4 regions of the Neobacillus phoenicis genome follow, and region 3 is predicted to be linked to each of the others. Evidence: riboswitches for the same ligand, from Rfam matches in the RefSeq annotation. Region 3 holds a riboswitch; each other region holds the start of a gene.
The links. Region 3 has a riboswitch for cyclic di-GMP ahead of AA0X95_RS18365 (hypothetical protein). Riboswitches for the same ligand answer to the same signal wherever they lie in the genome.
Positions count from the first base shown of each region.

Region 1: it holds a riboswitch for cyclic di-GMP, as region 3 does, so the genes downstream of both, AA0X95_RS24825 (anti-repressor SinI family protein) here and AA0X95_RS18365 (hypothetical protein) in region 3, are expected to answer to the same signal.
Region 2: it holds a riboswitch for cyclic di-GMP, as region 3 does, so the genes downstream of both, AA0X95_RS23340 (DUF192 domain-containing protein) here and AA0X95_RS18365 (hypothetical protein) in region 3, are expected to answer to the same signal.
Region 4: it holds a riboswitch for cyclic di-GMP, as region 3 does, so the genes downstream of both, AA0X95_RS08295 (hypothetical protein) here and AA0X95_RS18365 (hypothetical protein) in region 3, are expected to answer to the same signal.

Region 1 covers NZ_CP154847.1:4,851,534-4,855,726, reverse strand. Annotated here, with positions in the region: gene AA0X95_RS24835 (carbohydrate kinase family protein) at 264-1,232, shown strand; gene AA0X95_RS24830 (pseudouridine-5'-phosphate glycosidase) at 1,229-2,143, shown strand; cyclic di-GMP riboswitch class I at 2,406-2,495, shown strand; gene AA0X95_RS24825 (anti-repressor SinI family protein) at 2,526-2,657, shown strand; gene AA0X95_RS24820 (helix-turn-helix domain-containing protein) at 2,735-3,067, opposite strand; gene map (type I methionyl aminopeptidase) at 3,336-4,085, shown strand; gene AA0X95_RS24810 (DUF1128 domain-containing protein) at 4,122-4,193, opposite strand, start outside.
Region 2 covers NZ_CP154847.1:4,552,677-4,556,869, forward strand. Annotated here, with positions in the region: gene AA0X95_RS23320 (pilus assembly protein TadG-related protein) at 1-629, opposite strand, end outside; gene AA0X95_RS23325 (TadE/TadG family type IV pilus assembly protein) at 639-1,022, opposite strand; gene AA0X95_RS23330 (prepilin peptidase) at 1,019-1,528, opposite strand; gene AA0X95_RS23335 (Flp family type IVb pilin) at 1,660-1,848, opposite strand; gene AA0X95_RS23340 (DUF192 domain-containing protein) at 1,865-2,206, opposite strand; cyclic di-GMP riboswitch class I at 2,335-2,421, opposite strand; gene AA0X95_RS23345 (spore germination protein) at 2,682-2,903, shown strand; gene AA0X95_RS23350 (spore germination protein GerPB) at 2,921-3,160, shown strand; gene gerPC (spore germination protein GerPC) at 3,213-3,827, shown strand; partial or broken gene AA0X95_RS23360 (spore gernimation protein GerPD) at 3,824-4,007, shown strand; gene AA0X95_RS23365 (spore germination protein GerPE) at 4,010-4,193, shown strand, end outside.
Region 3 covers NZ_CP154847.1:3,546,917-3,551,109, reverse strand. Annotated here, with positions in the region: gene AA0X95_RS18385 (flagellar brake protein) at 1-3, shown strand, start outside; gene AA0X95_RS18380 (hypothetical protein) at 331-1,212, shown strand; gene fliS (flagellar export chaperone FliS) at 1,335-1,715, shown strand; gene AA0X95_RS18370 (flagellar protein FliT) at 1,730-2,077, shown strand; cyclic di-GMP riboswitch class I at 2,277-2,362, shown strand; gene AA0X95_RS18365 (hypothetical protein) at 2,510-2,824, shown strand; gene AA0X95_RS18360 (glucosaminidase domain-containing protein) at 2,973-3,641, shown strand; gene flgB (flagellar basal body rod protein FlgB) at 3,797-4,189, shown strand.
Region 4 covers NZ_CP154847.1:1,611,066-1,615,258, forward strand. Annotated here, with positions in the region: gene AA0X95_RS08285 (MFS transporter) at 1-1,024, opposite strand, end outside; gene AA0X95_RS08290 (MarR family winged helix-turn-helix transcriptional regulator) at 1,044-1,457, opposite strand; cyclic di-GMP riboswitch class I at 1,641-1,726, shown strand; gene AA0X95_RS08295 (hypothetical protein) at 1,806-2,069, shown strand; gene metH (methionine synthase) at 2,131-4,193, opposite strand, start outside.

The DNA of each region.
Region 1 (4,193 bases), 1.3 Mb from region 3:
AGCATTAAACACCGACCTTTATTTTGAATATTAATAATATTTAGTATATTTATATGTTGTTTATATTATATGTTATCTGTCACATTTTAGACAAATTTTATTAACATAAATCCTTGTTGCTAAGCAGTGTATTCAAATAGCAAAATGTTTTTCTATTTTTATAACAGGATTTTCAAGATACGTATCGTAATAGTTATATGAGTAGGGAATATTTTGAAATTTTGACTTGCTTAACAAAGGATCTTAAGGAGTGGATGCTAACAATGAACAAAGAGGAAGCAATCATTTTTGATATTCTCTGTATTGGTGGAGCGAATGTAGACCGTAAAATTCAGGCGATTAAACAGTTGAAGTATGGAACATCAAACCCAGCCATAAGCTCCATGTCACGGGGAGGAGTCGCAAGAAATATTGCAGAAAACTCAGGCCGAATAGGTCTAAAAGCATCTCTGTTTGCATATGTTGGCTCAGATCCTGAAGGGGAATGGCTCCTAGAAAACACTAAACATTTTGTAGAAGTATGCCCTACACAAATCATACAAGGAAAATCTACTGGCACTTATACTGCCGTACTTGATCCATTAGGTGAAATGGAAATCGCACTAGCCGATATGGCTATTTATGATGAAGTGAAAGATACCATTTTTGAAGAGATATGGATGCATATAGAACAGTCAAAAATGATTTTATTAGATACAAACTTTCCAAAAAACATCATTCAACAAGTAATTACTGACTGTAAAAACTTCAACAAACCTATTTGTATTGCTACAGTTTCCGCTCCTAAAACAGAAAAGCTCCCAGCATCCCTTGAAGGTGTAACCTGGCTTGTAGCCAACCATAAAGAAGCAGAGGCGTTATCCAACCTAGAAATAAGATCAGAAGGAGACTTCTACCAAGCAGCTGAAGTCATTATGAAAAAAGGTGTGGAGAAAGTAGTTATTACCCGAGGTGAGAAGGGATTAATTTATTATACAAAGGATGGCGAAGCGGGAGCGTTAATACCTCCAACTGTTCCTATTGTGGATGTAACTGGGGCAGGCGATTCTCTCATTGCCGGAATTATATTTGGATATCTTAAGGGTTTGAGTACCGAAGATTCTTGTAAAATTGGTCTTTCATGCTCATTGATAACCATTCATTCAAATGAAACGGTAAATCCCGAATTAAACCAGCAATCCTTACTTGAAACCTACCAGAAATACTTTAGTAAAGGGGTCACCAAACGATGAACCAAGCATACCTGTCCTTTTCAGAGGAAGTACTTGAAGCAAAAAGAGAAGGGAAGCCAATTGTTGCACTTGAATCGACGATTATTTCACATGGAATGCCGTACCCTCAGAATATAGAGACTGCAAGAGAAGTAGAAGAAATTATCAGGCAGAATGGCGCTGTACCAGCAACTATTGCCATCATTAATGGGAAAATCAAAATCGGTTTATCTGATGAGGAATTAGAATTCTTAGGCACTAGTAAGGAGATCATGAAAGCTAGCAGGCGGGATCTTCCCTACATAATCGCAACACAAAAACACGGGGCCACAACGGTTGCAGCGACCATGATTTGTGCACAAATGGGTGGAATTAACGTGTTTGTGACAGGTGGTATTGGCGGTGTTCACCGCGGCGCAGAAGTAACAATGGATATTTCCGCCGACTTGCAGGAATTAGCAAAAACAAATGTAGCAGTCGTTTGTGCTGGAGCAAAATCAATTCTTGATTTAGGCTTAACATTGGAGTATTTAGAAACCAACGGAGTGCCCGTCGTTGGTTATCAAACAGAGATTCTGCCAGCTTTTTATACGAGAACAAGCCCTTATAAAGTAAATTTCCGAGTGGATTCACCAGAGGAAGCCTCAGCATTAATGAAGACTAAATGGGATTTAGGTTTAGAAGGTGGAATCGTCATTGCCAACCCCATTCCAGAACCCTATGCAATGGATGAAGCTTTAATTAATAATGTTATAGAGATTGCTTTAAACGAGGCAAAAAGTAAAGGGATTCATGGTAAAGAGGTCACACCTTTCCTCTTAAGCAGGGTAAAAGAGCTAACAGCAGGGTCAAGTTTAGAAGCAAATATTGCACTGGTAAAACATAATGCCAAAATAGGTGCTCGTATTGCAGCAGTAAAAGGCGGCAAATAATATACTATTTTAAAGGGAGGATTTGACCTAATATCCTTCTTTTTTTAATTTCTTTTACTGAAAGTGGAGGGAAAAGGGAGTTTTTGTAGAAAAATAGGATAATTTGTGTATAAAAGTAGTTTGAAAATTATAAAAAAAAGACAAAAAACAACAACCTAATATAAAAGGACTAGATATAATGAACATATCATTTAGTATTAAGTATTTATACCTAGATAAATAATATAAAAATGGAAGAATGCAATACTTAAGTTGTAGAATAAACAGAAAAAGGCAAACCTGTTGAAAAGTAGGGACGCAAAGCCGAGGATCTAAGGCAGGCCTTTCTTGCTATGATGGCCGGGTTACCTGGAATACTATGTGTATTTTAGGGGGAGAAAAAATGATTATTGCAGAGAGAGACGTGGATGTAATTGATCAGGAATGGATGGCGCTAATTTTAGAAGCAAAAGAACTTGGCTTATCTATTACAGATGTTCGTGATTTCCTCCACCAAGAAGTTCAAAAGAACTAACTTGTTACATATTTAAAAAAGCATTCTACTAAAAGAGGTTTCTTTTGTAGAATGCTTTTCTTCTTTATAGAATAAAATTAATCATTACTATTATTTTGATTTATTCTCCACTTATTAAATTCTAGAAAGTCACGAAATTGCTCTTTTGAAACCCCAGAACCCATAGCTTCTTTAACTAAGTTCATCCATTCACTGTCTAAATCATCCTTGTTAATTTGTTCATGAATTAAATGTTCGACGGGTAGATTTAAAACGGCAGCAATTTTTTCGAGAAATTGTATAGATGGATTTTTTTGCAGGTTTCTCTCCAGAGAGCTTAAATAAGACTTAGCGACCCCAGCTTGCTCTGCAAGTTCTGAAAGAGACATCTTCTTTTCTAAGCGAAATTTTTTTACGCGATCACCAATCATTCCATTCACACACCTATTAAACATATTTATACGTTAATTCTATCAAAAAGAATGAAAAAGTACCATATTAAGAACGAAGGAATATGACAAAATAGTGAATATTATAAAATGGTCATCTTGAAAAACCCACGGGTAAGAAGTTCTTTTGAAAAAATGACGGATTCGAGTTAATATTAATAGTGTTTCCAAATGAGAATGTATCTTAAACTTCTTTTACTTACTGTAAAGCTTACTATACATAAAAATAATCAAAAAGGCAGGGAAAAGAATGATTGTCCTGAAATCACCACGTGAAATTAAAGCGATGAAAAAGGCTGGAGAAATCCTTGCGGCCTGTCATAAGGAAATTGCTAAATTAATTAAGCCAGGAGTAACTACTTGGGAAATTGACCAGTTTGTCAATAAATTCTTAACCGAACACAAGGCAACCCCAGAGCAAAAAGGATACAAAGGCTATGAATATGCAACATGTGCAAGTATCAATGATGAAATATGCCATGGCTTTCCAAGAAAAGAGCCATTAAAAGAAGGAGATATTGTTACCATCGATATGGTCGTAAATTATAATGGTGCCTTAGCGGACTCTGCGTGGTCTTATGCAGTAGGAAATGTCTCTAAGGAAACAGAGCATTTATTAAAAGTGACAAAGGAAGCACTATATAAAGGAATTGAGCAGGCCGTTGTCGGCAATCGAATCGGTGATATTGGGCATGCGATTCAAACCTATGTGGAAAGTGAAGGATTATCGGTTGTTAGGGACTTTATTGGACATGGCATTGGGGCTGTGATTCATGAGAAACCGGATGTTCCTCATTACGGGCTGCCAGGAAAAGGGGCCAGGATTAAAGAAGGAATGGTCTTTACGATTGAGCCAATGGTGAATATCGGTCAATATCAAACGAAGATGGATACGAATGGCTGGACCGCAAGAACTGTAGACGGAAAATATTCAGCACAATATGAGCATACACTTGCCGTTACTAAGGATGGCCCTATTATCTTAACAGAGCAAAAATAAAATGAGGTTGACTCCTTGGAGTCAACCTCATTTTATTTATTTGTTTTTTCTCAGACTACCTAATTCTTCAACTAATGCCTGCATTTCATTAGGACTGAAAGAGTTCTT
Region 2 (4,193 bases), 1.0 Mb from region 3:
GTTTTACCAGCAATATTCCCTGTTTGCGTATCAATAATATCGCCAATCTTTAGTTCCTCTTGGTAGCCGTACCGCAAATTTTGTTCATAGGTTTTTGCTCCTGGTCCACTAAGTGCCAAGATGCCAAAATTCCCTGATGAAACTCCTGAAGAATCAACTTTCAATTGGTAAGTTTTGTTATATTCCAGAATCACACTCTCGTCGATCCCTAATGGAGCGGCACCTACTGCTTTTCCAATTGCTCCCAAACCTGCCGTAGCTCTGGCTGTAACGTCTGTTTTATCAAGACCAAATATTTTCATAAACGTTAGGTTTACTGTTTTCGTTAAGTGTATGGTAACTTTACTCCCCATGTTAATATCTAGATTTGATAACGTACTAGAAGATTTATGAGAGTCTAAAATGTATTGAACTGTACTAGTGACCTTTTGTTCCGTATTCGGCAGCTCCTGTGCACCTGAAAGAACGGCTGCATTTGCAACCTTTTGTAACTTCGCTTTTTCCATATACATTAGGCTTCCATCTATCGCCAGACCTGCCATGGATAGAATTGTCATTAGCGAAATTGCACCCAGGATGAGGACATTCCCTTTTTCATCCTTTAGGAATCTAATAAAAAATTTTCGCATTTTTATCCCTCACTCTACGCGAATCGTTGAACTTGTTTCGATGGCAAAATTAGAGGGGAAGAACTTAGAAATCAAAGGTGTCAAAAAGTTCATCGGATACGTTAGCTTTACTGTTACATAGTCTCCCGAACGCCTGACTGTATCCGCTGGAGTAATATTCACCTGTAATTTTGTCTGGTCCCCTAAATGCACGTATTGGTGGGCGAAAGTTGAAATATCAGCATCCTTCTTACCTAGACCACCTAGCCTAACCGTTTCCTGCGCAGCCATTTGCAAGTGCGCATAGGAATAAATCACTCTACCGAAATCTAAGATTCCTACCAGAATCAATAGAAAAATAGGAATAATTAGCGCTGTTTCCACCAAAGATTGGCCACGCTCATCCTTTTTCATAAAGAAATGACTCCAGGAAAGTAAGCTTGAAAGATGGCCCCTGCAGCGATGGCTACCCCGTAAGGAAGAGTGGTTTTGACCGAATCATTCTCCTCGAGTAAGGAAAGTCTCATCCCATGCCGCAGACCATGCATTAGGTACAATATTTTCTTTAAAAATCCTTTACGATAAAAAATAAATAGGATGGCCATAATCCCTCCTGCCAATGCCATGTATATTGATGCCATTAATACAAAACTGATACCTTTTAAACCGCCAATTACTGCAAGGAGTTTTACATCTCCCGCCCCCATTCCTCCAAGGAGATAAGGGATTAATAAAATCCACAAACCAACTACCGTACCAAGGAGCGCCTCTGCTAAGCCATGCCACCCACCGGTAATGGCGTGAACAATCCATGCTATTATCAAAAAGGGAAATAAGACCTTATTATATATTTTTCGTTCCTTTAAGTCGGTAATTACACATATGATTAAGAGAATAATTAATAAATAGGTACTCCACACATAAACTCCTCTCCTTTCCTTATAGAAGTTAAAGTACAGCGCTTAATTTATGTTTAAAGAAAAACAGCCTCACGTTTGTTTCGCACGCAAGGCTGTATTAGAAATTCAGTTTCTAGATTATTAACTATTAATCAACCTTCTCCGCCTGCACCAGCCTCAATTAAAGCGTCCTTAGCATCCGTAAATAACTTAACAACTTGATCTTTCATTATTAATAGTACTGCTACAGCGCCAACCGCAATTAGTCCTAAAACTAACCCATACTCAGTCATACCTTGTCCTTGTTCTTCAGTAAATAAAGCTTTCATTTTTTTCATCATTTGTAAAAACCCCTTTTCAATTTATAGTTAAATAGTTTCCAATTTTTGTTTCTGTTTTTTGAATCATGCCTGCTGGCAATTCTAATACTGACTTTGCTCTTTTGTGATACTTTCCTACTGTTGCAGGCTTTACCGTTTCGTCCAGGCCTACAATTTCAAAATCTTCACTTAAGTAAAGGACATCGATGGAATAATTCATGAAGAATGTGTGAATGGATTGGCAGGGTCGAATTAACAAGCCGTGTCCTGCTGGTAAACTTTTCGAAAACATCAGCCCTTTTAATCTTTTAAAAAAGGTATCAGCTGTTGATAGATTGTTTGCCAGTTCCGCTCCGTTTGACAGATTCACGACTTTCACGTATTTCACCTCCGAATAAAAGAAATAACCCCGCCTTTACCGAAAGGGGGGTTAGTAAAATAGACTGACTAAATAGACATAGGAAACCTATGAGTAAATAGTAGTACTAATATGAAACACCCTGTTCTTTCGGTAACTGGCTGGCGTAGTGCAAAAGCACCTTAGCCCCTTTAGCTTTGCGTCACTGATTTTCATCAGTTTTGCCTTTATCGAGAATCAGTGTTTGTTTGTCCGACTGATCTCTTAATCACATAATAGAACTTTTTTCCCTCAGAGAGCATCCTACTAAAATACTATTTTTAGTCGAAAACACTAGGTAATTATACCTATTTTCGACTTATACCCTTATAAAATCGACATAAAATTCGTATATAATCCTCAATTTACCTCCCTTGCCAATTTATTTAGGCGAATCATTCACCATACAATCGCCCATACATATAATTTATAGATACCAATAAAAAGGATGTTGATCATGCCAGCCATCGTTGGAGTTGCACAGGTTATTACCCTTGGAAGCAGTTCAGTTTTCCATATTGGTGATGTGTATAAAATTATGCCATTTTCTACTGCCAAAACTTTCTCTGGAGCTGGTTCCTTTAATACAGGGGAGAGTTTACGTCTAAACAACAACATGAGTTCTACAAATACATCAGACCAAGATGGAATCGATCAACCAATTACCCTCAACGCATAATAAATGGGTGGTCTAAAATGAATTACTATATTCAGCAGTCAATTCAAATTAGTTTTATAAGAATTGGAAGTATTTCCAATTCATCTGTTATGCAAATTGGAAGTGCTGGAATGATAAAACCTTCAGCATATCTATATAATACCGGTGGATTTACAGCTCCAGCACCTAAGCCAATAAAAGCTATAGGAAGTTTAGTAGGTACACCAGCCGTTCCATTACAGGCAGCTGTTAGAAAACATGAAAACACAGACAAATAATCCTTTCCGTTTCTTTTGGGTTCTTCGAGACTATCTATTGTGAGGTGATATCATGTATCAGGATTATTCTCAATATCTTCAATGGCTGCAAATGTATATTCAAGCACAGGAAAAGAGGATCGTTACCTTGGAGGCTACCGTTCAAAAAATGCAAGAAGAAATGAAGCAAATAAAGGAGAAGCAGCCTATTCGAGTCGATAAAATTGAATATAAATTTGATCAATTGAAGGTAGAAACTCTTGAAGGAACCTTAAACATCGGCCTTAATCCTTCCGATTTGTCTGAAATTGAAGACTTTGCGGTACAAAATCAATCATTAAACGTTCCTCCACCACCAAAAGATCAAATGCAGAGATCTATGAAAATTGAAGAAGCCATTTACCGATATCTTGAAACAGATTTACCTTCAATAGTTGAATACACCCAAAGAGAATTAGAGGTCCCACCAAATGACGCCTACTTATCCTTTATCAAGCAGGATATTACTAAACAGTTACCTAACAGAGTCGAACAACATTTAAAAATGAATTTACAAAATAACCGTTCAGCGGAGAATGAAAATATAGATGACATAATTATCGAATCGATTAAGCAGGAGATAAAAAATGGTGTGGCTATTTTCTTCAAGAACCTGCCAGAACACGTGAAAGGGATGAAAGCAGAATGAACTTTGAAGTCTATAATCGAGAAGCTTAACGTCCAAAATATAAAAATTATTGGGGTTGCCAGCTCATCATTAGTCTTGGTAGGCGATACGGAATCGATTCAATTAGCCTCGACTTTTGATACCCCACCTGAATCTTTAATCATTGGACCTTTTGTACCGCTGCAATCGGACGTGACTTGATCATGCTTACAAGAACATCATGTGTAGATGCAATCAATATAGACATCGTTTCGTTTGCTTCTATCCTCCAGCTAGGAGATTCCTGTATTATTAATGGATTTTCTAAAGCACTCGCTGTACAAAGGGAAGCAGAACAGTTTTATGGGAATGAAGGGGATCTTATTTCCTATCCTGTCTTTTCCGAAC
Region 3 (4,193 bases):
TAATCAAAATAAGTTTGATAAGCTATTATTTATATAATCCTGGCCCTCTTTTTGAAAGAGGGCTTTTAAATGATTCGCATTAATGTAAAAATTATTTGCAGATAATTACAAATTTTGTATAATTAACATGTTCATGTAAATGTTAGTAATGATCTTTTTTTATTTGATTGACACCCATAAAAAATTCATAAGAGCGAATACATATAGTAAATACACCTTTTATGAAGTGCGTTTGGAAAAACAAATTATTTTGATGCTTTTTGTCTTTTAGGATAATATTGCTTTTGTACCAATACGTTCATTTCAAATAACCATGTAGGAGGTATTCTTATGAGTTTAAAATCCGCTTTATTTGAGCTAAAAGAGGCACTAGTCGATCGGGAAATAGGACAATCAGAAGAGGCTTTCATTCATGAGTTGGAGAATAAAAACAATTTGAGTTATGGAACATTAGTTTTTTATTATAACAATTTGATGATAGTAAGCATGAAGAGTAAGGAAAATGGTAGTCAAAATGACAAAGAATCAAAAAAAGTGAATCGTAAATGGACGAAAAATGAAATTGAACTCCTTTTTCATTATATTAAAGATCGACAAGATGAAGGCGCACTAAATATTACAGATATATTAGAAGAGGCTGCACACTTATTAAATCGCGGGTATCAATCAGTTAACTATAAATATTATACGTTACTAAAATCGGAGGATAAAAAACAAGAATCTAGTCAAAAGACTTACCAATTTACAACAATTAATCAAACCGATGTACCTGTGGTAGCGGTTGAGAATATGAAAGAAAGAGCCCCAGCGTCTACAGCTGTTCAATCGAAAACTTCCCAAGACAGTGACCTATTGGATATATTGTCAGGACTCATTACGAATGTCCAGCAACTGCCAGATCTGAATTTAAATGAAATGTTAAGAGGATTATATCAACTGACTAATATGGCTCTTCAAAACCAGGAAGCGGTCCAAGAAGTAGAGACGATGAAATCAACTATTAATCATGAAAAAGCAGTTCTTCAGGAAAAATTAAGACAAGAAAAGAAACGTAACGACGAATTACAACTGGAAGTCTCAAAGCTAGCGAAGGAAATTACTGCATTTAATAAGTTAGGAGATGCAGCAAAAATTCAAAATCTAAAATCCTATAATCAAAGACTTAACTACATTATTGATGGATTTGGAATCGTCCTTCAGGTAGGCAGTTAAAAAAATCAATAAAGGTAATCCATGTCATTGGATTATCTTTTTATTTTTTCTACTTAACTTTAAAAAAATGTTTCCGATAATATATTAATAACAGGAAACGAAATTAAAAGGAGAAATCTATCATGGTTTTAAATAATCCATATCAAACCTATCAAAAACAAGCTGTTACTACCTCAAAGCCAGAGGATCTAACACTCATGTTGTACCAGGGATTGGTGAAATTCATCCGTTTATCTAAGAAGTCATTAGAGAATAAAAACATGGAAGAAAGTCACGGCTATAATTTACGAGCACAAGATATTCTAAGTGAATTAATGATTACTTTAAAAAAGGGATATACTGTATCCGATCCCTTGCTTACCATGTATGATTATATGAAGTCTCGTTTAATTGAAGCAAATCTAAATAAAAATTCGGCAATACTAGAAGAAGTAGAAGGGTTTGCCTTGGAATTATCAGAAACCTGGTCTACAGCAATGAAACAAATCAAAACTAAAAGCTAAGGACTGGAAGGATAATGGAGGAATTACTGAAAGGTATTTATGAATTGACAGTAAAAATGAAACACTCTTTAAATGAAGATGATTTTGAGGAATTTGAAAAGCTAACGGATAAACGGAATTCGTTGATGAGTAAAGTTGACGAATGGAAGGTAAAGGAAAAGAATTACATCTATTCATCACAAGAACAACAATGGTTAAAGAACACACATAGTTTAGATCAACTCATAGCACCATTACTACAAAAGAAGTTAACAGAAACCCAGGTTCTTTTAAATCAACTAAAGAAGCAAAAACAGGTTTCTCAACAATATAGGCCGTTTATTACACAAACCAATGGAGTATTTTTAGATTCAAAAAGGTGATCAAGTTATTTGTTACTATATTTTAGTACGTAAAATGACAATTTATGACATAATCCATGATTTCTCAACGAAATTATCTATACTTTAGTTCTATTTACCTAGTCTATTCGACAAAAATGGGTAAATAGTCGGATATTCGATATTGTTAAAACATTCTATTATTTGATTAGAGATTCCTTTAGTTTAAAAAAGCATTGAATCTCATTCAAGGCAAAGCTGATGAAAATCAGTGGCGCAAAGCTATAGGGGCTAAGGAGAAAAATACTATGCCAGCCAGCTGCCTAAAGATAGGGTGTTTTTCCTAGGTATTAAATGTCTACATAAGTATAGGACTTCTATACTTACAAAGGTATTTTCTGTCTGTTAACCCCCCTTCGATAAGGCGGGGTTATTTTTATACTCTTTAACAACTGGTTAAAGGAGAGGAAAAAAATGTTCCTACAACAAGTAAAAGCAGACGAACAAGTCAACCGTAAGATTTTAGACTTAATGGAATTTAAAAAGAAAAAGCCCTTTTTCAAGAGACCCGTTAGAATAACGCTTGGTTATCCAATGAATTGTACTTACTATATAGTGAAGAATGTAGTTTACATGGGAAAGCAGATTCTTGCGCTCAAACAAGAAATGGAGACCAACCATATTGTTCTAGTTGAAGGCAAAATTGAAAATGGCCAACTAACATGTATTTCTATGTTATCGGAAGAGTGTTTAGGTGATGTAAGCAGAATGTTAGAAGGTGCCATCTAATTTAAAATGTTTGAAAATTCTACAAAGTGAAATCATGAAAATGAGAAATGGCTGCTTAATGGTGCGTGACCACGTATACTAAACCGTAGTCACGCATCTTTTCTGTGTTGCCAAAACTTAATAATTATTAGAAGAAAGGAGCCTACCATTGAAAATAGGTGATGATTGGTTTACAAAAACCATGCTAACAAATACATTAGTTCGTAATGAAAAATTAAATTCAAAAATGGGAAATTCTAATTCTGAATTCACTAATCTGTTTACATCTGTTTTAAGTGAGTTAATGCAAAATGAGGTTCCATCTACTATTCAGCCCACTTTCAATTCCTTAATAGAAAATATGTCCTTTAACAATGATTTTCCAAATGTAGAAATGGATCATCTGACACCAAATTCAGACGAGCCATTACGTTTTAGCTCCATTAGTGCAGAAAAAATAAATCAGGTACTTGGTGGGAAATTAAAAGGAATGGGGAATGCCTTCCTTCAAGCTGGACAAAGATATAATGTGGACCCCGCCTTATTAGTGGCTATTGCAAAGCACGAAACAGGAAATGGGACCTCAAAAGCAGCATATGTAAAGAATAATATAGCTGGAATGATGGGGAAAAACGGATTAAGATCCTATACCTCCATTGAGGAAAGTATTATGGATATGGCTCGTAATATAAGTAAAAATTATTTAGGAATGGGCCTATCAAATATAACCAAAATTGCAGCAAAATATGCTCCAGTGGGTGCGGCGAATGATCCAACGAACCTTAACAATCATTGGGTTTCTGGTGTCAGTAAATTTTTTGGGGAACTAAAAGCCTGATAATTCACAAAAAATTCTCTTACCATAATAAACTATGTAAAAATATGTAGATTAATACACCTTTTATATAGTATATTGATGAATGGACATATTGAATTTGTTGATAAATATCGAAATATGTCAAAGTTTTAAAGATGGAAAGGAGGGGGACTATTTTGAACAATATTAGCCTCCTGCAAAAAGCGCTAGACGCTTCCAGTTTACGACAACAAGTAATTTCAAATAACATTTCAAATTCAGAAACACCAGGTTATAAATCAAAACAAGTAGTGTTTGAGGATATCTTAAAAAAACACTTAACCAATCAAACAAACTTTTCTGGAAACCGAACGGACTCTCGGCATATGGTCATAGGGACTCCATCTTTGATCCCTTCAGCAAACATAGTGGAGAATACAGGTTCAATTATGCAAAATAACGGTAACAACGTAGATATCGATGAGGAAATGACCCGTATGGGAAAAAACTCACTTTGGTACTATACTCTTACAGAGCAAGTAAATAGTGAGTTTCAACAATTATCCATTGCGATTAAAGGAAGGAGTTAGGGAA
Region 4 (4,193 bases), 1.9 Mb from region 3:
CATAGATAGATAAGAAGGTCGCTGTAGCTAAACCTCTTTTTCGAGGTTCCGCATCTTGGATAGCGATGGTTTGGAAGGTAGGAAAAAGTGTTCCCCATCCTAATCCAATCATACCTGCTGAAATGAGGAATGTGACTGCACCACTGCTTTGGCTTAAGACAAACATCCCAATTGAGAAAAGCAAAATAGAAGGATAAGATATAACGTTTGGTCCATAAAGATCGAGCCATTTTCCAGTGAATGGTCTAGATAGTAAAAGAACCATTGCATAGACCACAAAGAAGAGACTAGACACACTAGCCAAATGAATTTCATTTGCATAAATTGAAACAAATGAAAGAAGGGCAGAATAGACAATCGCTAGGAAGCTTCCAACAATCGAAATAGGAATGGCAGATGTCTCAAAAAGATTTTTAAAAGAAAAAGCAGAAGCTGCTTTTGGCTGATCAAGCTGCTCTGAATGATTCAATTTAACAATTAGTCCTGTAATAAGAGAACCGAAAGCAACAATAACGCTGAGAATAAATAGGGTGTTTGGTCCCCATTGTTGAATAGCCATTAATCCTACAAATGGTCCTAAAACCATGGCCATATTCGTTGACATGACGAAATATCCCATACCTTCTCCCCTGCGTGAAGCTGGAATAATATTAGCTACAATGGTTCCGACTGCTGTTGTTGCCATACCGAAACCAACACCATGAAGCAGACGAATAACTAGAAAACCGCCGACTGTTTTAGGGATAAAGTAAAGAAGAGAGGCGGCAGAGAAAATAATGAGCGCCGATAAGAGCACTTTCTTATTACTCGCGCGTTCGAGCCACTGTCCAGCAAGCGGACGTGAGATGATGGCGGATAGTAAAAATACGGTCGTCATTAATCCCGCGACAGATGCACTGCTATGTAATTCATCCAAGGCATAGGTGGGAAGCGTGACGAGCAGGATATAAAAAGTTAAGAAAAGAAAAAAATTACTTAAAGATACACTAATAAAATCCTTCGTCCATAGTTTGGGTTTGTTCATAGATGTGATGCACACTCCTTTATAAAAGATGCTTTAACCAGCTAGATTGCAGTGACAGTAATTCCTCTTGAGATGTTTGTGGAAAATGCTTCAGTAATGTTTGGTTGACCTCGTTCACAACACTTTCCCATTCGGGATATAATTTCAATGCCTCTTCTGTTAATTCGATATACTTTGACCGTTTGTCCTGACCTTGAACTTGCTTCACATATCCTTGTTTGACGAGACGCTGTATGGTTCTAGTCATTGGAGGTGCTTCAACAAATAGATAATCACAAAGTTCTCGTTGGGTTAACGATCCTTTGGTTTTTAAAACAAAAATAACGGCCCATTGCGAACCGTACAAGCCCATTGGCGATAAAGCTTCATTGAGTTTATTGGTGAGATGGCGTGAAAGCTGGTGAAGAGTATGGAATAATTCGTGGGTTATCATAAATGCACTCCGATACTTCAAATAATTAGTTACCTAGGTAACTATAGTGTATTTATTATTAAATGTCAAGAAATGTACACAGGGGCATAAATACTCATAATTTGTTAAAAAAATCAATTTTTTTGTAAAAAATTGACGAAAAACGTTGAATTGTTCCTAGTTAGATTTTACTATTAAGGTATAAAGTGAAAAAGGCAAACTTTTTGAAAAAAAAAGGACGCAAAGCCACGAGTCTAAGGTCATATGACTATGATAGTCGGGTTGCCAAAAAGAACAGAATCTAATGTTTAAATAAAACTTCTACGGCATTACGGTTTGTTAGTCCACCTCTTTTTGGAGGCTTTTTATTTGTTGGAAAATAAACATAAAGGGATGGGTGGGAAATTGAAGATGTTTTTTGGTTCTATTGAATATTTTGAGAAGGAAATCACGAGGTTTGCAAAAAAGGAACGCTCTGTTCATTTGTCACGTGAACAAGTGATGGAAATTTACTCTGAAATGAAAGACGAATTAATGAATGATTTTATTTGTGATGAGCGTATTAAAAAAGAGTGCATACATAATCTAAATCTTGCAAGTCAAAGATTCCTACATAAATATCAGGCTGTGTAATGATGAACCATATGTTAAAAAGAGTGACTATAAAATAGTCACTCTTTTTACATGGAGATGCTTATCTTAACACATTAAAATATCTTGCTTCTGGATGGGCAAAAACCATTGCAGAAACAGAAGCTTCCGGTTCCATCATGCAACCATCTGTTAATTGAATTCCAATTTCTTCAGGCTGAATTAATTTAAATAACTTTTTCTGATCCTCTAAATCAGGACAGGCTGGATAACCGAAGGAGAATCGTTGTCCTTGGTATTTAGCAGCAAAGCGGTCCTGCATGGAAAAATCAAGAGGATCCGGGAAGCCCCAGCGGTCACGCATTTGACGGTGGATTAATTCAGCAAAGCCTTCTGCAGTCTCGAGTGCTAATGATTGGAGAGCATGGCTCTCAAGGAAACGACCGTCCGCCTTGAATTCATCCGCTTTTTCTCGAATCCCTCTACCTGCCGTTACGGTAAAGAAGCCAACATAATCCATCACACCACTGTCAACAGATTTTAAGAAATCCGCTAAACAAAGATGTGGTGCGGAATCCTGACGTGGGAAATCAAATGTTTCAATAATTTGATCATGATTTTCAGGATTATAAATATAGATCTTGTTTCCATCCGCCTGTGCCGGGAAAAACTGATATACGGCATTCGGTGTAATCCAATTTTCACGGGTTGCATCTGAAAGCAGTTGGTCCACAACCTCCTTAACTTTTACAGCCTTTTCATCTTTTTCAGCAAGCAGGTTCGCGATTTTCCCCTTTACACCAAGATGATGCCCAATAAGCATTTGCATATTGATGTATGGCTCAATATGGGAAAGCGAATAAGTTTTTAAAACATGCCTTTTTGTATCCAGTGGCGTAAAGACTGGTGCCTCTGTGGATATAGCCGGCTTCACTTTCACTGCAACAGATCCTGTAGAGCGGACAGGTAACTCTCTTGGTACCTCTAATGCAGCCAGCTTTTCCGCCTTCTCATCCAACAGCTTTTGGTGTTCCTCTGGGTTTTGCAGTTGGTTTGCCAGTGATAATCCATTCATCGCATCCTTCGCATACAAAACAAGTCCATCATATTCCTTAGCAATCTTCGTATCGGTAAACTTACGAGATAGAGCAGCACCGCCGACTAAGATAGGGAGTGAAATGCCAGCATCTTTCATATCCTGTGCCGTTAACACCATTTGCTGTGCAGATTTAACCAGTAAACCGGATAATCCAACCATATCTGGTTTTTCCCTAAGAATAGCTTGAACTAAATCGGTTGGATTCACTTTAATCCCGAGGTCTATCACATCATAACCATTATTGCTCAGTATAATGTCTACAAGGTTTTTACCAATATCATGGACATCACCTTTTACAGTCGCTAAAATAACTTTGCCTTTTGTCGCAGATACATCTCCTTTTTCCATATGCGGCTCTAAATGCGATACCGCGGCCTTCATCACTTCTGCACTCTGTAAAACCTCAGCAACAATTAATTGGTTATCATTAAAAAGTCGCCCAACTTCTTTCATGCCATCCATTAACGGTCCATTAATGATATCAAGCGGGGCAGGATAGCTTTCCAGCGCCAAATCCAAATCTGGTAATAATCCTTCTTTCGTGCCCTCCACAACATAATAAGCGAGACGCTCTTCTAAAGTCATGTTTGGAACCGTGCTCTTCGCCTCTTTCTTTTTACCACGGTAAAACTCCGTAAAAACAGCTAAAGTCTCATCAGTTGTTTTAAATAACAAATCCTCCGCTAATGTAACTTCTTCCTTAGAAATGGAGGCAAAGCGCTCCAACTTTTCCGTATTCACAATGGCGTAATCCAAACCAGCCTGTGTACAGTGGTAAAGGAATACCGAATTCAAAATTTCTCTGCCAACAGGTGGCAATCCAAACGACACATTACTAATCCCAAGAATCGTTTGTACTCCTGGAAGCTGCTCCTTGATTAACCTAATACCTTCCACAGTAGCTTTAGCCGAACCAATATATTGCTCATCACCAGTACCTACAGGAAAAACTAATGGGTCAAATATCAAATCCTGTGGTTTGAGTCCATATTTGTTTACCAACAAATCATGAGATTGTTTAGCAATCTCAAGCTTGCGCTCGGCAGTAACTCCCATACCTTCCTCAT